DNA from 2 places in the Paenibacillus sp. FSL K6-1566 genome. Region 2 is predicted to be linked to the other one. Evidence: a T-box and tRNA genes for the amino acid it is inferred to sense, from the RefSeq annotation. Region 2 holds a T-box; the other holds one or more tRNA genes.
What was found. The T-box of region 2 lies ahead of ileS (isoleucine--tRNA ligase). A T-box ahead of a tRNA ligase gene usually reads a tRNA of that ligase, here a tRNA-Ile.
Positions count from the first base shown of each region.

Region 1: it encodes a tRNA-Ile, which carries the amino acid that the T-box ahead of ileS (isoleucine--tRNA ligase) is inferred to sense. The anticodon was not compared.

Region 1 covers NZ_JBBOSR010000001.1:164,055-173,972, reverse strand. The annotation lists gene NST08_RS00810 (ABC transporter ATP-binding protein) at 1-1,072, opposite strand, end outside; gene NST08_RS00805 (PucR family transcriptional regulator) at 1,177-2,406, opposite strand; tRNA gene NST08_RS00800 (tRNA-Lys) at 2,600-2,672, opposite strand; tRNA gene NST08_RS00795 (tRNA-Tyr) at 2,683-2,765, opposite strand; tRNA gene NST08_RS00790 (tRNA-Phe) at 2,778-2,850, opposite strand; tRNA gene NST08_RS00785 (tRNA-Asp) at 2,942-3,018, opposite strand; tRNA gene NST08_RS00780 (tRNA-Thr) at 3,029-3,104, opposite strand; tRNA gene NST08_RS00775 (tRNA-Val) at 3,131-3,206, opposite strand; tRNA gene NST08_RS00770 (tRNA-Met) at 3,216-3,292, opposite strand; tRNA gene NST08_RS00765 (tRNA-Ser) at 3,326-3,417, opposite strand; rRNA gene NST08_RS00760 (23S ribosomal RNA) at 3,607-6,653, opposite strand; tRNA gene NST08_RS00755 (tRNA-Ala) at 6,844-6,919, opposite strand; tRNA gene NST08_RS00750 (tRNA-Ile) at 6,946-7,022, opposite strand; rRNA gene rrf (5S ribosomal RNA) at 7,032-7,148, opposite strand; rRNA gene NST08_RS00740 (16S ribosomal RNA) at 7,284-8,837, opposite strand; gene NST08_RS00735 (pro-sigmaK processing inhibitor BofA family protein) at 9,203-9,469, opposite strand; gene NST08_RS00730 (DUF2508 family protein) at 9,519-9,809, opposite strand.
Region 2 covers NZ_JBBOSR010000001.1:2,145,419-2,155,336, forward strand. The annotation lists gene sigE (RNA polymerase sporulation sigma factor SigE) at 1-291, shown strand, start outside; gene sigG (RNA polymerase sporulation sigma factor SigG) at 369-1,151, shown strand; gene NST08_RS09140 (YlmC/YmxH family sporulation protein) at 1,313-1,654, shown strand; gene pgeF (peptidoglycan editing factor PgeF) at 1,769-2,626, shown strand; gene NST08_RS09150 (YggS family pyridoxal phosphate-dependent enzyme) at 2,635-3,324, shown strand; gene NST08_RS09155 (cell division protein SepF) at 3,328-3,774, shown strand; gene NST08_RS09160 (YggT family protein) at 3,783-4,058, shown strand; gene NST08_RS09165 (YlmH family RNA-binding protein) at 4,065-4,847, shown strand; gene NST08_RS09170 (DivIVA domain-containing protein) at 5,020-5,514, shown strand; T-box leader at 5,579-5,858, shown strand; gene ileS (isoleucine--tRNA ligase) at 5,924-9,013, shown strand; gene NST08_RS09180 (IS3 family transposase) at 9,359-9,918, opposite strand, start outside.

The DNA of each region.
Region 1 (9,918 bases), 2.0 Mb from region 2:
TGTTCATGTCGATAGCCAATTTCACATTGTCGCCTTCACGCGTAGTGGAACGTCCATCAACGCGGCCGATTACGGTATCCGTACCAAGTCCGCTCAGGTACAAGAGCATCTCGTGACCGAGGTTCTCTGTTACGTCAACTTTAGCCGTGAAGATTGTGTTCGGGGAAGCTTCCAGGAATACTGGCTCCTCATGGATATCTTCTGGACGAACACCCATAATAACTTCCTTGCCGATCATCGATTTATTCTTCAGAAGCTGTGCCTTACCGCCTGGAACCTGTACATTCAGTCCATCGGCAGTAAAGTATACGCCGCCGTTCTGCTCGGACAGCTTACCGTTAATAAAGTTCATGGTTGGGGAACCGATGAAGCCTGCAACGAACAGGTTTCTTGGGTTGTTGTACAGCTGCTCCGGAGAGTCGGCTTGCTGAATGATACCATCCTGCATAACGACGATACGGTCACCCATCGTCATGGCCTCTGTCTGGTCGTGCGTTACGTAGATACAAGTGGTTTCAAGGCGCTTAACCAGCTTTGTGATTTCGGCACGCATCTGACCGCGGAGCTTCGCATCCAAGTTGGAAAGCGGTTCGTCCATCAGGAAGACTTGCGGATCGCGGACGATTGCACGGCCCAAGGCAACGCGCTGACGCTGACCACCGGAGAGAGCCTTCGGCTTACGGTCCAGCAAGTGCTCGATATCCAGAATTTTTGCTGCTTCACGTACACGCTTGTCGATTTCGTCTTTTTTCACTTTACGGAGTTTCAGGCCGAATGCCATGTTCTGATATACGTTCATATGCGGATACAACGCGTAGGACTGGAACACCATCGCGATGTCACGATCTTTAGGAGCTACATCGTTAACAACGCGGTCGCCAATGTAGAGTTTACCTTCGGAAATTTCCTCAAGACCTGCGATCATACGCAGCGTTGTGGACTTACCGCAACCGGACGGACCTACCAATACCAAGAATTCTTTATCTTTAATATCAAGATTCACGTCGATTACCGTTGCTTTATCCGCACCTGGATACTTTTTGTAAATATGCTCTAAGCGTACACCTGCCATGTGCATTTGCCCCCTCTTAGGAAAGTTATGAAATCGAATACAATTTATAATATTATATTACCTGATGGGCACCTGACTTGCTATACACAATCTGCACAAAAAACCTATTTCCTTTTCGTCACTTTATACAATAGCAGTGTTATTTTCACTAATACCGCATCGCTGAAGCTTCGAACGTCCAGCCCCGTTTCCTGCTTGATCTTATCCAGGCGGTACAGCAGCGTGTTTCGGTGGATATACAGATGCTTGGCCGTCTCACTGACGTTGCAGTCCAGCTCGAAGAAGGATTCCAGCGTCGATAACGTCTCGCTATCCTCGAACAGATCGGTATGACCGGCGGCATACTCTCGTAAAAATAAATTGCGCTGGTATTCGGGAATACTGTACACCAAACGTTCTAAATGAAGCCCGGTCGACAGGTGTATATGTTCCTTAACCTGAAACGTACGCCCGATGGTCATCGTTTCCCTCAGCATGTTCACCGCCTGCGGAAGGGCGTGTAAGGCATTTACGGCCGGTATGGCCGATATATGAAAGTCCCCGACCCATTCCGTAGAGATCAACTCGTATAGCCCCATACAGAATAAGGCCAGCGAGTCCTGCTCACCTTCAGCAGTAAGCTCTTCTTTATCATCCACAATGCCCACCAGCAGCTGCTGCTCTGCCAGAATGAGCCATTCCTTCTCATGCAGCGGTACAAGTACAATGTCTCCGTCAAAATAGCTCCGTAATAGTCGCTGCAGTGCCTTATAGCTCGGGGCAGGGGCATGCTCGCTTTCATTCAGGAGCAGAAACGGCACCATATCCGCCGACAGGCTTGAATGGATCGGCAGCTCTTCAGGCAGCTCGGCAACCTGCTCACCTGCTTCCAAGCGCTCCTTCAGCCAAGCGCCCAGCTGCTGTGCAGAACGCTCCTCCTCGGCTTTAGAACCGCTCTTGGCATTTAAAGATGAGGCTCCTCGCAGTGTGGAGAGCCATAGCTCAATGAGCCGGATTTCCGAAACGGTTAAATCCCCTCGGGCCGCAGCAATCACGATACCAGGTTTCTGCATTTGGATCGGGATCCAAATCTCACCGAGTGCTTCGTTGTCATAGGCACCGGCTGCCGTTAGCGTCATGGTCCGGGCTTGTCCGGGCTGAATTGGAGGAGTCTTATCCTTGGTTCGAGTCGACCGCTTGCCTTCCCCAGGTGATCCGTTTCCAACCGCGTCCGCTTGGGAAGCAGCCAGCGCCTTAGCGAGTTCTCCATATTCTTGTTCATTCAATGTTTTCAATCTTAGGGATATGCCCAGCGTCTGCTCCAGCTGCTGAACGATGTGCTCCATCTCCACCATTGATGTCCCCACCACTTTATCGTTTTTTCTTATTTTAGCACACGAACCGCCGGGAACGACAATTTCATGCCGGAAGCCTCCACAAATCACGGGAAAGCTTACCCTTCCCGTCCAAGCATCGCTAGCCTCATTTTCTAAACAAAATAGGAGAATATAACAAAAAAGCCGCCAACAATGTTGACGACTTTTGAGATGAGCCATGAAGGACTCGAACCTTCGACACCCTGATTAAAAGTCAGGTGCTCTACCAACTGAGCTAATGGCTCGTAATACTGATGGAGGATGATGGATTCGAACCACCGAACTCGTACGAGAACAGATTTACAGTCTGCTGCGTTTGGCCACTTCGCTAATCCTCCAAAATATAAAGGTGGCTCGGGACGGAATCGAACCGCCGACACGAGGATTTTCAGTCCTCTGCTCTACCGACTGAGCTACCGAGCCATATGTAATTGGCATAAAAATAAAATGCGGAGTGTAACACTTCCCACTTTAATCTGTGGAAACCGATTCACTTTTATGCTGGTAATTAAAATGGCGGAACTGACGGGATTCGAACCCGCGATCTCCTGCGTGACAGGCAGGCATGTTAGGCCTCTACACCACAGTTCCGCATTTTAGATGGTGCCGGCGAGAGGACTTGAACCCCCAACCTACTGATTACAAGTCAGTTGCTCTACCAATTGAGCTACACCGGCGCATATAAGGACGCACAAAATATTCATGGTGGAGGCTGAGGGGATCGAACCCCCGACCCTCTGCTTGTAAGGCAGATGCTCTCCCAGCTGAGCTAAGCCTCCGAATATGTATGGTAGCGGCGGAGGGGATCGAACCCCCGACCTCACGGGTATGAACCGTACGCTCTAGCCAGCTGAGCTACGCCGCCATAACAAATTGTTATGCATTCAAGTTATATCAATGGCGGAGAGAGAGGGATTCGAACCCTCGCACCGCTTACGCAGTCTAACCCCTTAGCAGAGGGTCCCCTTATAGCCACTTGGGTATCTCTCCATCATAACTTATTATGCAGTTTCAGAGATTGAACCCTGAAAACTAGATACGAAACGTCTTTGCGTTGTTTAGAATCCGTAGCATTGTCCCAAAGTACTCCTCCGATGCAAAGCGTAACGCTTCCGAAGTGAGTTTTCCTTTGGAAAACTTAGCATTTGCTTACGAAGTAGCTTTACTTCGTAAAGCTTGTAGGATAAGCCCTCGACCGATTAGTATTGGTCAGCTCCATGCATTACTGCACTTCCACCTCCAACCTATCTACCTCGTCGTCTTCAAGGGGTCTTACATACTGGGAAATCTCATCTTGAGGGGGGCTTCACGCTTAGATGCTTTCAGCGCTTATCCCGTCCGTACGTAGCTACCCAGCCATGCTCCTGGCGGAACAACTGGTGCACCAGCGGTACGTCCATCCCGGTCCTCTCGTACTAAGGACAGCTCCTCTCAAATTTCCTACGCCCACGACAGATAGGGACCGAACTGTCTCACGACGTTCTGAACCCAGCTCGCGTACCGCTTTAATGGGCGAACAGCCCAACCCTTGGGACCTACTTCAGCCCCAGGATGCGATGAGCCGACATCGAGGTGCCAAACCTCCCCGTCGATGTGGACTCTTGGGGGAGATAAGCCTGTTATCCCCAGGGTAGCTTTTATCCGTTGAGCGATGGCCCTTCCATGCGGTACCACCGGATCACTAAGCCCGACTTTCGTCCCTGCTCGACTTGTAGGTCTCGCAGTCAAGCTCCCTTATGCCTTTGCACTCTTCGAATGATTTCCAACCATTCTGAGGGAACCTTGGGGCGCCTCCGTTACTCTTTAGGAGGCGACCGCCCCAGTCAAACTGCCCGCCTGACACTGTCCCCGTACCGGATCACGGTACCAGGTTAGAACCTAGATACGATCAGGGTGGTATCCCAACGTCGCCTCCACACAAGCTGGCGCTCATGCTTCTTAGGCTCCCACCTATCCTGTACAGATCGTACCCAAATCCAATATCAAGCTGCAGTAAAGCTCCATGGGGTCTTTCCGTCTTGTCGCGGGTAACCTGCATCTTCACAGGTATTAAAATTTCACCGGATCTCTCGTTGAGACAGCGCCCAAGTCGTTACGCCATTCGTGCGGGTCAGAATTTACCTGACAAGGAATTTCGCTACCTTAGGACCGTTATAGTTACGGCCGCCGTTTACTGGGGCTTCGGTTCACAGCTTCGGGACTAATCCCTAACCGCTCCCCTTAACCTTCCAGCACCGGGCAGGCGTCAGCCCGTATACTTCGCCTTGCGGCTTCGCACAGACCTGTGTTTTTGCTAAACAGTCGCTTGGGCCTTTTCACTGCGGCCCCCTCGGGCTATTCACCCTACCGAGGCACCCCTTCTCCCGAAGTTACGGGGTCATTTTGCCGAGTTCCTTAACGAGAGTTCTTCCGCGCGCCTTAGAATTCTCTTCTCGCCTACCTGTGTCGGTTTGCGGTACGGGCACCTTCACCTGACTAGAGGCTTTTCTTGGCAGTGTGAGATCATGACCTTCGCTACTGTAATTTTCACTCCCCATCACAGCCCAGCCTTAACGATGTGCGGATTTGCCTACACATCAGCCTCACTGCTTGGACGGACATCCATCAGTCCGCGTCACTACCCTCCTGCGTCACCCCATCGTTCATAACGGTTTACGGTGGTACAGGAATTTCAACCTGTTGTCCTTCGACTACGCCTTTCGGCCTCGCCTTAGGTCCCGACTTACCCTGAGCGGACGAGCCTTCCTCAGGAAACCTTGGGCTTTCGGCGGATCAGATTCTCACTGATCTTTTCGTTACTCATACCGGCATTCTCACTTGTATGCTGTCCAGCGCTCCTTACGGTACACCTTCAACCTACATACAACGCTCCCCTACCCCTGAATCGACTTCACTCCGCCTTCGAAGTGTGTTTAACCCCTGAGAGCATTTGGTCATCCTTGATTTCATCTCAAGTCTGACAAAAATGTTCAACTCAGGCTCACTACCTCAAAGAAGCAGTGAAGTCGATTCAAGCCATAGCTTCGGTGGTGTGTTTAGCCCCGTTACATTTTCGGCGCAGAGTCACTCGACCAGTGAGCTATTACGCACTCTTTAAATGGTGGCTGCTTCTAAGCCAACATCCTGGTTGTCTGTGCAACTCCACATCCTTTCCCACTTAACACACACTTGGGGACCTTAGCTGATGGTCTGGGCTGTTTCCCTTTTGACAATGGATCTTAGCACTCACTGTCTGACTCCCGGATATAAGTCTATGGCATTCGGAGTTTGACTGAGCTTGGTAACCCTTGCGGGCCCCGCACCCAATCAGTGCTCTACCTCCACGACTCTAATTTCCGAGGCTAGCCCTAAAGCTATTTCGGGGAGAACCAGCTATCTCCGAGTTCGATTGGAATTTCTCCGCTACCCCCACCTCATCCCCGCACTTTTCAACGTACGTGGGTTCGGGCCTCCAGTGCGTGTTACCGCACCTTCACCCTGGACAGGGGTAGATCACACGGTTTCGGGTCTACGTCCACATACTAAAGCGCCCTATTCAGACTCGCTTTCGCTGCGGCTACGGCTTCTCGCCTTAACCTTGCATGGGAACGTAACTCGCCGGTTCATTCTACAAAAGGCACGCCATCACCCATCGATCGGGCTCTGACTTCTTGTAAGCACACGGTTTCAGGTTCTATTTCACTCCCCTTCCGGGGTGCTTTTCACCTTTCCCTCACGGTACTGCTTCACTATCGGTCGCTAGGGAGTATTTAGCCTTAGCAGATGGTCCTGCTGGATTCATACGGGGTTTCACGTGCCCCGCACTACTCGGGATCCGTCTCGGAGGGTTCACATTTTCGATTACAGGGCTTTTACCTTCTATGGCCGGCCTTTCCAGACCTGTTCGTCTAATCTAAACCTTTGTAACTCCATGTGAGACGTCCCACAACCCCAGAGAGCAAGCTCTCTGGTTTAGGCTGTTCCGCGTTCGCTCGCCGCTACTGACGGAATCACTCTTGTTTTCTCTTCCTCCAGGTACTTAGATGTTTCAGTTCCCTGGGTATGCCTCTAGCTGCCCTATGTATTCAGGCAGAAGTGACTGGCTATTACACCAGCCGGGTTTCCCCATTCGGACATCCCCGGATCGAAGCTTGCTTACAGCTCCCCGAGGCAGTATCGTTGTTCGCCACGTCCTTCATCGGCTCCTAGCGCCTAGGCATCCTCCGTGTGCTCTTAGTAGCTTAACCTCATGCTACTTTTATTGAAACTTGTTTTGACACAAGTTCAGCTAAAAGGATATTTCTAAAACGCAAATTCGTTTCGTTATCTAGTTTTCAAGGATCAAATTCATTCGGTCATTTAACGACCGGAAGATTATCTTACCACAACCTCCATCACAGTACAACCTGCAATTTATGGAAGCGTTAAGAATAAATATGGTGGAGCCAAGGGGGATCGAACCCCTGACCTCCTGCGTGCAAGGCAGGCGCTCTCCCAGCTGAGCTATAGCCCCATATTAGGAAGTATATAAAGTTGTTATGGTGGGCCCTAGTGGACTCGAACCACCGACCTCACCCTTATCAGGGGTGCGCTCTAACCAGCTGAGCTAAGGGCCCATATCATACGCTTGGCAACGTCCTACTCTCCCGGGACCCTTCGGTCCAAGTACCATCGGCGCTGGAAGGCTTAACGGTCGTGTTCGGTATGGGAACGCGTGGAACCCTTCCGCCATCATCACCAAACGTATGTATGAAAGGATTGACCTCTCAAAACTGACCAACGAGTGAGTTGGTTGACTTTACTTCGTAAAGTCTATTCCGGCAGCTTACGCTGACCGTATTTGTACCGCTTCGCTACGGAAGCGAGGTACTCCATAGAAAGGAGGTGATCCAGCCGCACCTTCCGATACGGCTACCTTGTTACGACTTCACCCCAATCATCTACCCCACCTTCGGCGGCTGGCTCCCGTAAGGGTTACCCCACCGACTTCGGGTGTTGTAAACTCTCGTGGTGTGACGGGCGGTGTGTACAAGACCCGGGAACGTATTCACCGCGGCATGCTGATCCGCGATTACTAGCAATTCCGACTTCATGCAGGCGAGTTGCAGCCTGCAATCCGAACTGAGACTGGCTTTTTAGGATTGGCTCCGCCTCGCGGCTTCGCTTCCCGTTGTACCAGCCATTGTAGTACGTGTGTAGCCCAAGTCATAAGGGGCATGATGATTTGACGTCATCCCCACCTTCCTCCGGTTTGTCACCGGCAGTCACCTTAGAGTGCCCACCCAAAGTGCTGGCAACTAAGATCAAGGGTTGCGCTCGTTGCGGGACTTAACCCAACATCTCACGACACGAGCTGACGACAACCATGCACCACCTGTCTCCTCTGTCCCGAAGGCCGCCTCTATCTCTAGAGGATTCAGAGGGATGTCAAGACTTGGTAAGGTTCTTCGCGTTGCTTCGAATTAAACCACATACTCCACTGCTTGTGCGGGTCCCCGTCAATTCCTTTGAGTTTCAGTCTTGCGACCGTACTCCCCAGGCGGAATGCTTAATGTGTTAACTTCGGCACCAAGGGTATCGAAACCCCTAACACCTAGCATTCATCGTTTACGGCGTGGACTACCAGGGTATCTAATCCTGTTCGCTCCCCACGCTTTCGCGCCTCAGCGTCAGTTACAGCCCAGAGAGTCGCCTTCGCCACTGGTGTTCCTCCACATATCTACGCATTTCACCGCTACACGTGGAATTCCACTCTCCTCTTCTGCACTCAAGTTCCCCAGTTTCCAGTGCGTCCCGAAGTTGAGCCTCGGGTTTAAACACCAGACTTAAAGAACCGCCTGCGCGCGCTTTACGCCCAATAATTCCGGACAACGCTTGCCCCCTACGTATTACCGCGGCTGCTGGCACGTAGTTAGCCGGGGCTTTCTTCTCAGGTACCGTCACTCTCATAGCAGTTACTCTATGAGACGTTCTTCCCTGGCAACAGAGCTTTACGATCCGAAAACCTTCATCACTCACGCGGCGTTGCTCCGTCAGGCTTTCGCCCATTGCGGAAGATTCCCTACTGCTGCCTCCCGTAGGAGTCTGGGCCGTGTCTCAGTCCCAGTGTGGCCGTTCACCCTCTCAGGTCGGCTACGCATCGTCGCCTTGGTGAGCCGTTACCTCACCAACTAGCTAATGCGCCGCAGGCCCATCCTCAAGTGACAGATTGCTCCGCCTTTCATAAATCCGCCATGCAGCGAATTTAATTATCCGGTATTAGCTACCGTTTCCGGTAGTTATCCCAGTCTTGAGGGCAGGTTGCCTACGTGTTACTCACCCGTCCGCCGCTAAGCATCAGGAGTGCAAGCACCCCATCAACTCCGCTCGACTTGCATGTATTAGGCACGCCGCCAGCGTTCGTCCTGAGCCAGGATCAAACTCTCCAATAAGGATCATCCGAGGATGATCGATTGAAAGAGCGATTAAGCTCATTTAGAAAAACTGACGAGAATTTGTTCAATCCTCATTTATGCTTCACCATCCGACAAACCGAAGCCTGTCCAATAATGCCGCAATGGATTTTACAAGTAAAATCCTCACTCACTCGTTGTTCAGTTTTCAAAGATCAATCAGTGCTTCTTATGGTCATCCGCATCTCAGCGGCGACTTTTATAATATATCATACTAGCTTGCTATTGGTCAAGACTTTTTTTGAATTATTTCATAACCAATCTTTGTCTTGCCATCCACCCTGCTAGCAACCCGAATCAAACGGGCGAACATTAATGTATCATAGATTCGAGCGTCGCGTCAACTACCCAAATATCGTTAATTTTAATCCGATCAGCAGAGCAACTCCCGGCAGCCCCAATATCATAACCGTACCAATGGTCATCGGATTCAGCGGTATATAGACTTCCGTAAAGATCCCTGAGAAATTCACGACGTAGATCCCTAGTGCAGACAAGGCCAGATGCGCACCGAATACCGTCATCCAACCAAAACCGAGCTTCCTCCGAAAGATGATATAAACGAGCAGCAGTAATGATATGCACAGCACAGCTAGAACGATCAGCTTCATCTAAGTCCAACTCCTTTCCTCTTAATTGATCCTCGGGTTGCGCCTACATTTACCCGTTCCCCCGCTGCTGTTCAAGCTTCTGCATAAATACAGAGTTAATATTCAACTGCTTGGCCTGTTTTAAATTCATCTGATACTTCCGTTCTGCCGCTTCCAGCATATAGATGGCGTAATCAATCTGATCCTGTCCTGTCGCCTCCTGGAACATCATATGTGCCCGCTCCCATTCCATCTGGGACTTGCGGACGTCCATAAACACATGCCACATCCGCTCCTGCTCCTCAGCCGTTATATATACTTCCTGTTCATCTTTCTTCGCTGGTCTCCACCATACTCTCATCTGGCTCACCCCTTCGTTATTGGTCACAGCTTGATCAGACCGTCTGTAACATTCATATAAAGGGGAGGACAAACTTAGAACATAAACCTGCGAGCACTTGAACAAGCCA
Region 2 (9,918 bases):
ATTGACTGGGACGGCAATGAGCTGCTGCTCTCCGACGTGCTCGGCACCGAGAATGATACCATCTACCGCAACATCGAGGAGCAGGTTGACCGAAAGCTGCTGCAAAAGGCGCTGGATAAGCTGAGCGACCGGGAGCGGATGATTATGGAGCTTCGATTTGGCCTCCAGGACGGGGAGGAAAAGACGCAAAAGGACGTTGCCGACCTGCTTGGCATCTCGCAATCCTACATTTCCCGATTGGAGAAGAGAATTATAAAGCGGCTCCGGAAGGAATTCAACAAGATGGTGTAACTGGAAAAGGCAAGGAATAAAATAACCCCCCTCGGAGATAATGTACAGTAATGTTTCTCCTTGGGAGGTTAGTCATCATGACGCGAAACAAAGTTGAAATTTGTGGTGTGGATACGTCGAAGCTGCCGGTTTTGACGAATGTGGAAATGAGGGAGCTGTTCCATGATCTGCAGCAGAACAACGAACGGTCAGCTCGAGAAAAATTGGTGAATGGAAATTTGAGGCTGGTCCTCAGCGTCATCCAGCGTTTTAACAATCGGGGGGAATTTGTTGACGATCTGTTTCAGGTCGGCTGCATCGGTCTGATGAAAGCCATCGACAATTTCGATTTGTCGCAAAACGTAAAATTTTCCACGTATGCCGTACCGATGATTATCGGAGAAATACGCCGTTACTTAAGGGATAACAATCCGATTCGCGTCTCGCGCTCCCTGCGTGATATCGCCTACAAGGCGCTGCAGGTCAGAGACCAGCTGACGAATGCGAATTCGCGCGAACCGACCATTTTTGAAATTTCCGAAGCGCTGAACGTGCCCAAGGAAGATGTTGTATTTGCACTTGATGCCATTCAAGATCCTGTCTCCTTGTTCGAGCCGATCTACCATGACGGCGGCGACCCGATTTATGTGATGGACCAGATTAGCGACGACAAGAACAAGGATATTTCCTGGATCGAGGAAATCGCGCTCCGGGAAGCGATGCATAAGCTCGGACAGCGCGAGAAAATGATTTTGTCCATGCGTTTCTACGAAGGGAAAACCCAGATGGAGGTCGCCGACGAAATCGGCATCTCGCAGGCGCAGGTGTCCAGACTGGAGAAGTCAGCGATCAAACAGATGCAGAAGCATGTAAAAACTTAAAGTTGTACCGCTATCAAACCCAAAACATAACGATCCCCATTTACGGGATCGTTTTTTTAATGAAAATAAGCTATTTTACGCGTTTTGCTCATATAGTATACCAAGGGATTCCAGAAGGCTTTGATTGAGCTCCGATTAAATACATCTAAGGTGTGATGCGGATGATACCAGATAATCAGATGGTGGGGAAAAAGATGAAAATATCCGATTTTCAAACGAAGGATGTTATTAATATTATCGACGGGAAGCGGCTCGGCCAGATCAGCGATCTGGAGCTTGACCTGCGTCAAGGACGGATCGAGGCGATCGTGGTGCCCAGCTACGGAAAGTTTATGGGGTTGTTCGGGGGCGGAAGCGATCTGATCATTCCTTGGCGCAATATCGTAAAGATCGGGTCGGACGTTGTCCTGGTTAAAATGGAGGAGCTTAGACGCGTGCCGGAGGAAGAGGGCGCGGTGGAATATTTGGACCGGCCGAACGGGCATGACAGAAGAAATTTTTGAACATGTCAGAAAGGATAATGGATTATCCTATCCAGCGATTTGCAAATGCAGCAACGGATAGCGGTGTCTCCGGGCTGCGTTTTCTGTTACACTGGGATAGAGGTGAGTGATTCGATGGAACCTTTCGTAAAACAACATCAGCAGGAATGCGGACGGTTTGTGCTGGAAAGCTGGGAGCGCGGTGCGCCGGATGGTAGGCTCGCCGCGGGGTTTACCGGGCGGCATGGCGGGGTCAGCGCGAAGCCCTATGACAGCCTGAATTTGGCATTTCATGTAGGGGACGTTCCCGAACATGTCATTGAGAACCGGAGGCGGATAGCCGGAGCGCTTGGCTTCTCCCTGGAAGACTGGACGTGCGGCGAGCAGGTCCACAGCGGGGATGTCGCGATTGTGCGGGCAGGGGATCGGGGAAGAGGCAGCCTCGACCGTGATTCCGCCTTTCAGGATACGGATGGACTGGTCACGAACGTGCCGGGCATTCTATTGACATCCTTTTACGCGGATTGCGTACCGCTGTATTTCTGGGACCCGGCAACGGAGGCGGTCGGTCTTGCCCATGCCGGTTGGAAGGGTACGGTCGCCGGCATTGCCGGGAACATGGTCAGCGCGATGACAAGCGAATATGGCAGCGATCCGAGCCAGATTCGGGCTGCGATCGGCCCCTCGATTGGAGCCTGCTGTTATGAGGTCGATGATCGCGTCATGGAGCGCGTAAGACAGCTGCTCCTGTCGCCGCAGGATTCCGAGGAGAACCCGCAATCTGCCATGTATATCGACAAGGGAAACGGGAAATACATGCTGAACTTGAAAGAAATAAACAGACGCATTATGATTAAGGCAGGAATATTGGCGGAACATATCGAATGTACAACATGGTGTACAAGCTGTAATAACGACTTGTTCTTCTCGTATCGCAAGGACGGGGGAACGACAGGTCGTATGGCAAGCTGGATCGGGATGAGAAAGAGGTGAGTCGTCCCTTGAGTTTGAAGGAACGTATCGATCAGGTAGAACAGCGAATCACGGAGGCATGCGCGCGCAGCGGCCGGGACCGGAGTGAGGTCAATGTCATCGCCGTAACGAAGTATGTCTCCTTGGATACGACAGCTTCGGTACTGGATCAGGGGCTCCGGCATATCGGCGAGAACCGCTGGCAGGATGCCCAGCACAAATGGCAGGCCCTTGGAGACCGCGGTACATGGCATTTTATCGGCCATCTCCAGACGAACAAGGTCAAAGACGTGATCGATAAATTTCAATATATTCATTCACTGGACCGCTTATCGCTGGCGAAGGAGCTTAACAAGAGGGCTGCAGCCCTGGATCTTCAGGTATCTGCGTTCATGCAGGTGAATATCTCGGGCGAGGAATCGAAATACGGCCTTCCTCCCGAGCAAGCGGCAGATTTCTTGAAGGGGATCGCGGATTTGTCCCATGTAAAGGTCATCGGATTGATGACAATGGCTCCCTATGAATCATTGGCGGAGCATACGCGTCCCGTATTCCGCGGCTTAAGACAACTAAGAGATGAGCTGAATCGGCAGGCGCTGACGAAGGAGCCGTTGACGGAATTGTCTATGGGCATGTCAAACGATTTTGAAGTGGCTGTTGAGGAAGGGGCGACCTGGGTGCGTCTCGGCTCGATTTTAGTAGGGAAAGAGGAGGAGTGAGGGATGGGCGTGATGAACCGGTTTATGAATTTCTTGGGATTGCAGGATGAGGAAGAGGTTGTGGAGCGTGAAGTGCTTGCCGCACAGGACGAGCCGGTGGAGCCGACGCCGTTCGAGCAGCGCAAAAGCCAAAAGGGCGGCAATATCGTCAGCATCCATTCCCAGAAGAATGTTAAGGTAGTATTAGTCGAGCCTCGTTCATATGATGAAGCACAGGAGATTGCAGACCATCTCCGATCCTTCCGGACCGTCGTCGTGAACCTGCAGCGCGTCCGCAACGATCAAGCGCTGCGCATCATTGATTTTCTTAGCGGGACGGTGTACGCGCTGGGCGGAGGCATATCGAAGGTAGGCGGCAATATTTTTCTGTGCACCCCGGATACGGTTGAAATCCAGGGCTCCATCTCGGAGATATTGGCAGACGAGCATGACTATACGAGAATGAGGTGACCTAGACTTTGTCAGTGGAAATTTTCCAAATTGTACGTACGCTGTTCCAAATCTATTTTTATATGATTTTGATCTATGTGTTAATGTCATGGCTTCCGAATGTGAGGGAGAGCTTTGTCGGGGAGCTCCTGGGCAAGCTCGTGGAGCCGTATCTGTCCCCGTTTCGCCGGTTTATTCCGCCGATCATGGGCATGATCGACATCTCCCCGATCATTGCATTATTCGTCCTGCAGCTAGCCGAGCGGGGAGTTTATGCTATTCTGGAATTCTTTCTTAGCAGGTGACGAACGATGAAACCGGGCATCTATGAGCATTTTCACCAAGACGAGCGCGAGTTCGTCGACCGGGCCTGGGAATGGGTCGCCAACGCAGGACAGTATCACGAGGTGAAGCTGACGGACTTTCTCGACCCTCGCCAACGCTTCATTCTGGAGACGCTTGTGAACCGGCACCCTGACGTCCATGCCGCTTTTGAGGGCGGCTATGCGGATGCCGAGCGGGTACGCGCAATCATTGCGCCCGATTACCGCGAGCTGGACGGCGAAGACTTCAAAATCAAGGTGCTCAGCATCACGTCGGGAGATCAGAAGCTCCTGGAGCTCGAGCACGGGGATTATATGGGCTCGATTCTCGGCCTCGGCATCAAGCGTTCGAAAATTGGAGATATTCATGTCATCGAAAGCGGATGCCATGCCGTCGTATCGGAGGAGATCGGCTCTTTCCTGAACTTGAACCTGAGCCAGGTGCACAGGGTGCATGTGATGACTGAGCTTCTGCCGATGGACAAGCTGCAGGCAGCCGAGACGAAGCTTGAAACGATGGACATTACGGTATCCTCGCTTAGACTCGACGGCATTGCCAGCGATGCACACCGGATCAGCCGGACGAAGATCGTCGTTCCGATCAAAGCCGGACGGTGCCGGGTGAACTGGAAGGTAGAAGAGGATCCGTCAACCAATTTAAAAGAAGGCGATGTCGTCTCCATACAGGGAATGGGCAGATTTGCCGTACTGGAGATCGGCGGCCTGACGAAGAAAGGGCGGTACCGTGTCAAGGTTGGTAAATATGTCTGACCTTTGAAGGAATTGCCGTTTTTTTGTCGAAATCATTTAGGACGTACATTCAAAATGCGGAATGAATTGCCGATAAATCAGAATGACCGCTATTGTCCTCATGGACGGGTGGTCTGGCTTATACAGCGGATAAACCGTCTTGTGAGGCCCATATATTTAGGAGGTGCACACCATGCCATTGACACCGCTTGATATACATAACAAAGAATTTGCCCGTCGAATTCGCGGTTATGATGAGGACGAGGTCAACGAGTTTTTGGACCAGGTCATTAAAGATTACGAGAGCGTCATTCGGGAGAATAAAGAGCTCGGAAATCAGCTGATGGCGATGCAGGAGAAGCTGGATCATTTCGCCAACATCGAAGAAACCTTGTCCAAGACAATCATCGTAGCCCAAGAGGCTGCCGATGAGGTAAAGAATAATGCGAAGAAGGAAGCGCAGCTTATCGTGAAGGAAGCGGAGAAGAACGCGGACCGGATCATTAACGAGGCGCTCGGAAAATCCCGTAAAATTGCGTTGGAAGTAGAAGAGCTCAAGAAGCAGGCGTCGATCTACCGCACCCGGTTCCGTTCTCTTGTGGAGGCTCAGCTGGAGCTGCTGAAGCAGGACGGATGGGAGACCTTAGAAAGCCGCGAACCGAGCCTGGAGCCTAAAGAGGTGTACTAGGCGGGGCGGCCTTGACTTTTCCCCTGAAGTCGTCTATAACTAATATCATATTCTTGATTATGATGAAAATTTGTTGATGGGAACAGTAGGCAGAGGAATTGTCCTTCAGAGAGCCGGCATTTGCTGAGAGTCGGCGGTCAGTCCTGGGCTGAAGATCATCCCGGAGAAGCGAAGCTGAAGCGTGATCGTAACGTGCGTAAGCTGAGCCGTCCGCCGAACGTTATATCGGACCGTGCCGGTAGTTATAGGCATGGACATTGAGGTGTCGCCCGGGACAGTCGTTCACGGCTGGGTTTGCGGGCGGAATTAGGGTGGTAGCGCGAGAACAGGTTCTCGTCCCTTTCGGGATGAGGGCCTTTTTTTATTCCCTTGAGGAACTTTACTCACATTAGTGAAAGGAAGATCTGCAATGAACAGAGTAGACGTGAAAGAGAAGGCGCGGGCCAGAGAGCTTCGCATCCTCGACAAATGGAATAAGGAGAACACGTTCAAGAAGTCGATCGAGCGCCGGGCGGGCAAGCCGAACTATGTTTTCTATGAAGGGCCGCCGACAGCTAACGGTGCACCGCATATCGGCCATGTGTTAGGCCGGGTAATCAAGGATTTCGTAGGCCGATACCAAACGATGAAGGGCTTCCATGTTGTCCGCAAAGCGGGCTGGGATACGCACGGGCTTCCGGTTGAATTGGGCGTTGAGAAGCAGCTTGGCATTTCCGGCAAGCAGGAGATCGAGAATTACGGCGTAGAGGCGTTCATCAAGAAATGTAAAGCCAGCGTGTTCGAATATGAGCATAAGTGGCGCGAGCTGACTGAAGCGATTGCCTACTGGACCGATCTGGACCACCCTTACATTACGCTGGAGAACAACTATATCGAGAGCGTATGGAATATTTTGGCGACGATTCATGACAAGGGGCTGCTGTACCGCGGCCACCGCGTGAGCCCGTACTGCCCTTGCTGCCAGACGACGCTGAGCTCCCACGAAGTGGCCCAGGGCTATGAAGATGTGAAGGATTTGAGTGCAACGGCGAAGTTCAAGCTGCATGACAGCGGTGAGTACATCCTTGCATGGACGACGACGCCATGGACCCTGCCATCCCACGTCGCGCTTGCGGTGAACCCGAATATGGAATATGCACGTGTCCAGCAGGAGGACGGCATCTACATCGTGGCGAAAAACCTGGTGGAAGACGTCATGAAGGGCGAGTACACCGTCCTGTCTACGCTCCAAGGCTCCGAGCTGGTCGGCCAATCTTATACACCTCCTTTCACCTATGTGAAGGCCGAAAAGGCGAATATCGTTGTCGGAGCATCGTTTGTTACGGATGCAAGCGGTACGGGGATCGTGCACATGGCTCCGGCCCACGGGGAAGACGACTACCGCGTATGCCGTGAGAACGGCATCAGCTTCGTAAGCGTCGTAAACGGTCAGGGACGGTATACGGACGAGGTCACGGATTTTGCCGGACGCTTCGTGAAGGATTGCGATCTGGACATCGTGAAGACCCTTTCGGAGAAGGGGCTGCTGTACAGCAAAGAGAAGTACGAGCACAGCTATCCGTTCTGCTGGCGCTGCAAATCGCCGCTGCTCTACTATGCAATGGAAAGCTGGTTTATCGAAACGACCGCGGTCAAGGATCAGCTCATCGCGAACAACAACGAGGTGACCTGGTATCCTGGCCATGTGCGCGAAGGCCGCTTTGGCAAGTTCCTTGAGGATCTGGTGGATTGGAATATCAGCCGGAACCGGTATTGGGGAACGCCGCTGAACGTGTGGGTGTGCGGAACATGCGACGGACAATTTGCGCCGCACAGCATCGCGGAGCTTCGTGCCCAAGCGGTAGGCGAGGTCTCCGAGGATCTGGAGCTGCATAAGCCGTACGTGGATGAAGTCAAGGTGAAATGCCCGCATTGCGACGGCGGCGTCATGGAACGGACCTCCGAAGTGATCGACGTCTGGTTTGACAGTGGATCGATGCCGTTCGCGCAGTACCATTATCCGTTCGAGGATAATGAGAAATTCGCGCAGCAGTTCCCTGCCGATATGATCTGCGAAGGGATTGACCAGACACGGGGCTGGTTCTACAGCTTGCTCGCGGTATCGACGCTGTTTACGGGCAAGGCGCCATATAAGGCGGTTATGGCTACGGGGCATATCCTGGACGAGAACGGGCAAAAAATGTCCAAATCCAAAGGAAACGTCATCGATCCTTGGGAAATCATCGAGGAATACGGCACCGACGCGTTCCGCTGGGCACTGCTTGCCGACAGTGCGCCATGGAACAGCAAACGCTTCTCCAAGGGCATCGTAGGGGAAGCCAAGTCGAAGGTCATCGATACCCTTGTGAACACCCATGCCTTCCTGACGTTGTATGCCGGAATCGATGGCTACAATCCGGCGGAGCATCCATTCAAGGGCTCGGACAACAAGCTCGACCGCTGGATTCTGTCCCGCCTGAACAGCTTGATTCAAGTCGTGGACAAAGGGCTGTCGGTGAACGACTTCTTGAATGCGGCGAAAGCGATCGAAGCGTTTGTCGATGAGCTGAGCAACTGGTATATCCGTCGTTCGCGGGACCGCTTCTGGGGCAGCGGCCTCGGTGAAGATAAGCTGGCCGCCTACGGAACGCTGACCCATGTGCTGCTGACGGTTGCCAAACTGATGGCTCCGTTTACGCCGATGCTGTCAGAGGATATTTTCGTAAACCTTGGCGGCGGAGAGAGTGTGCATTTGGCCGACTTCCCTGAAGCGGACGAAGCGTTGATCGACAAGTCGCTCGAGCAGGACATGGAGACGGCAAGACAGATCGTCGAGCTTGCCCGCAATGTCCGCAACGAGACCGGCATTAAGACACGTCAACCGCTCTCCGAGCTGATTATCTCGATGGATCGCCAATTTGATCTTGCCGGGTATGAGGCGATCATCAGGGACGAAATCAATGTGAAGTCAATCATCGTGGAAACGAGCGACAGCGGCTTTGTTGATTTTACCTTGAAGATGAACCTGAAGGTGGCGGGCAAAAAGTACGGTAAAAATGTCGGCTTCCTGCAAGGCTTCCTGAAGGGCATGAGCAGCGATGAAACGCGTGCGGTCGTTCAGAACGGCGGCGTGAACGTCACTTCGCCGGATGGGGAAGAGCTGCAGATTACGTCGGAAGAGCTGCTGATCGAGAAAAAAGCGAAGGAAGGCTTCGCTTCCGCGTCCGGCTATGGATTGACGGTAGCCCTCAACACCGACATTACGCCTGAGCTTGAGCAGGAAGGCTGGGTGCGCGAGGTCGTGCGGGCCGTGCAAGACACCCGGAAGAAGCTGGACCTCGCGATCGAGAAGCGTGTCAATCTGACGCTGGATACGGATGAGGAACTGAAGGCGGCGATTACGGCATTCGAACAAGTGCTGCGCGAGAATGTGCTCGTCAATGAGCTGCATTTCGGCAAAGCGGGCGATATGGAACGGGTTGAGCTCGGTGGAAAGACAATCGGGATTTCCATTGCTTAAATCCGGTATGAAGGCGAAAGTCCTGATGATTGCGAGATTCCGGATGATTACGAAATTCGGGATGATTGCTTAAATTCGGATCAATAAGACAGGGCAGTATCGCCAAGAGCTTATAATCCTGAACGCGAATCTTTATAAGAACGACAAGACCATGGAGCGGCAAAGCGGCCTCCATGGTCTTTTTTATATTGGAGCCTAAAAGAACTTGTATTGGCTGAACTGGGCAAATGTGAGCGATTGTTCGCACCAGAAGTACCTAAAAGGGACTTGCTCGGTCCAGGGAGGGCGGTTTCCGCACCAGAAGTACCTAAATGCTCTTCTGTCAAGAAAGTAGACACCTCTAAGCTAAGCTATGCACTCGTAATAGCACTGCTCAAAACGCACCGGGGACATATACCCAATCGTACTGTTAGAACGTTTTCGGTTGTAAAAAAATTCAAGGTACCGGTACAGCTTCTGCCCGGCTTCCTCTTTTGTTTTAAACTTAGGTTTGCTGTAAATGAATTCTCGCTTTAGGATACTGTGAAACGCTTCAATACAGGCGTTGTCGTAGCAGTTTCCTTTGCGGCTCATACTGGGCTTCATGTTAAATTGCTTCAACTGTTCACGGTACTCTTTAGCGGCATATTGCGAACCGCGGTCGGAATGGTGAATCAATCCCTTCGGAGGCTTCTTAGCAGCATACGCCATCTTTAGGACATCGAGGGTAAGGTCTGTGGTCATCCGATCGCTTAGCTTCCAACCGACGATTTGTTTGGTGTACAGATCCAGGATGCTCGCAAGGTAGAGTTTCCCTTGGCGGCAGGGGATGTACGTGATGTCAGCGACCCACTTTTCGTTGGGCTTTGTGGCTTTGAAATTTTGTTCCAACACGTTAGGGGCAATCGGGAGATCATGCTTGGAAT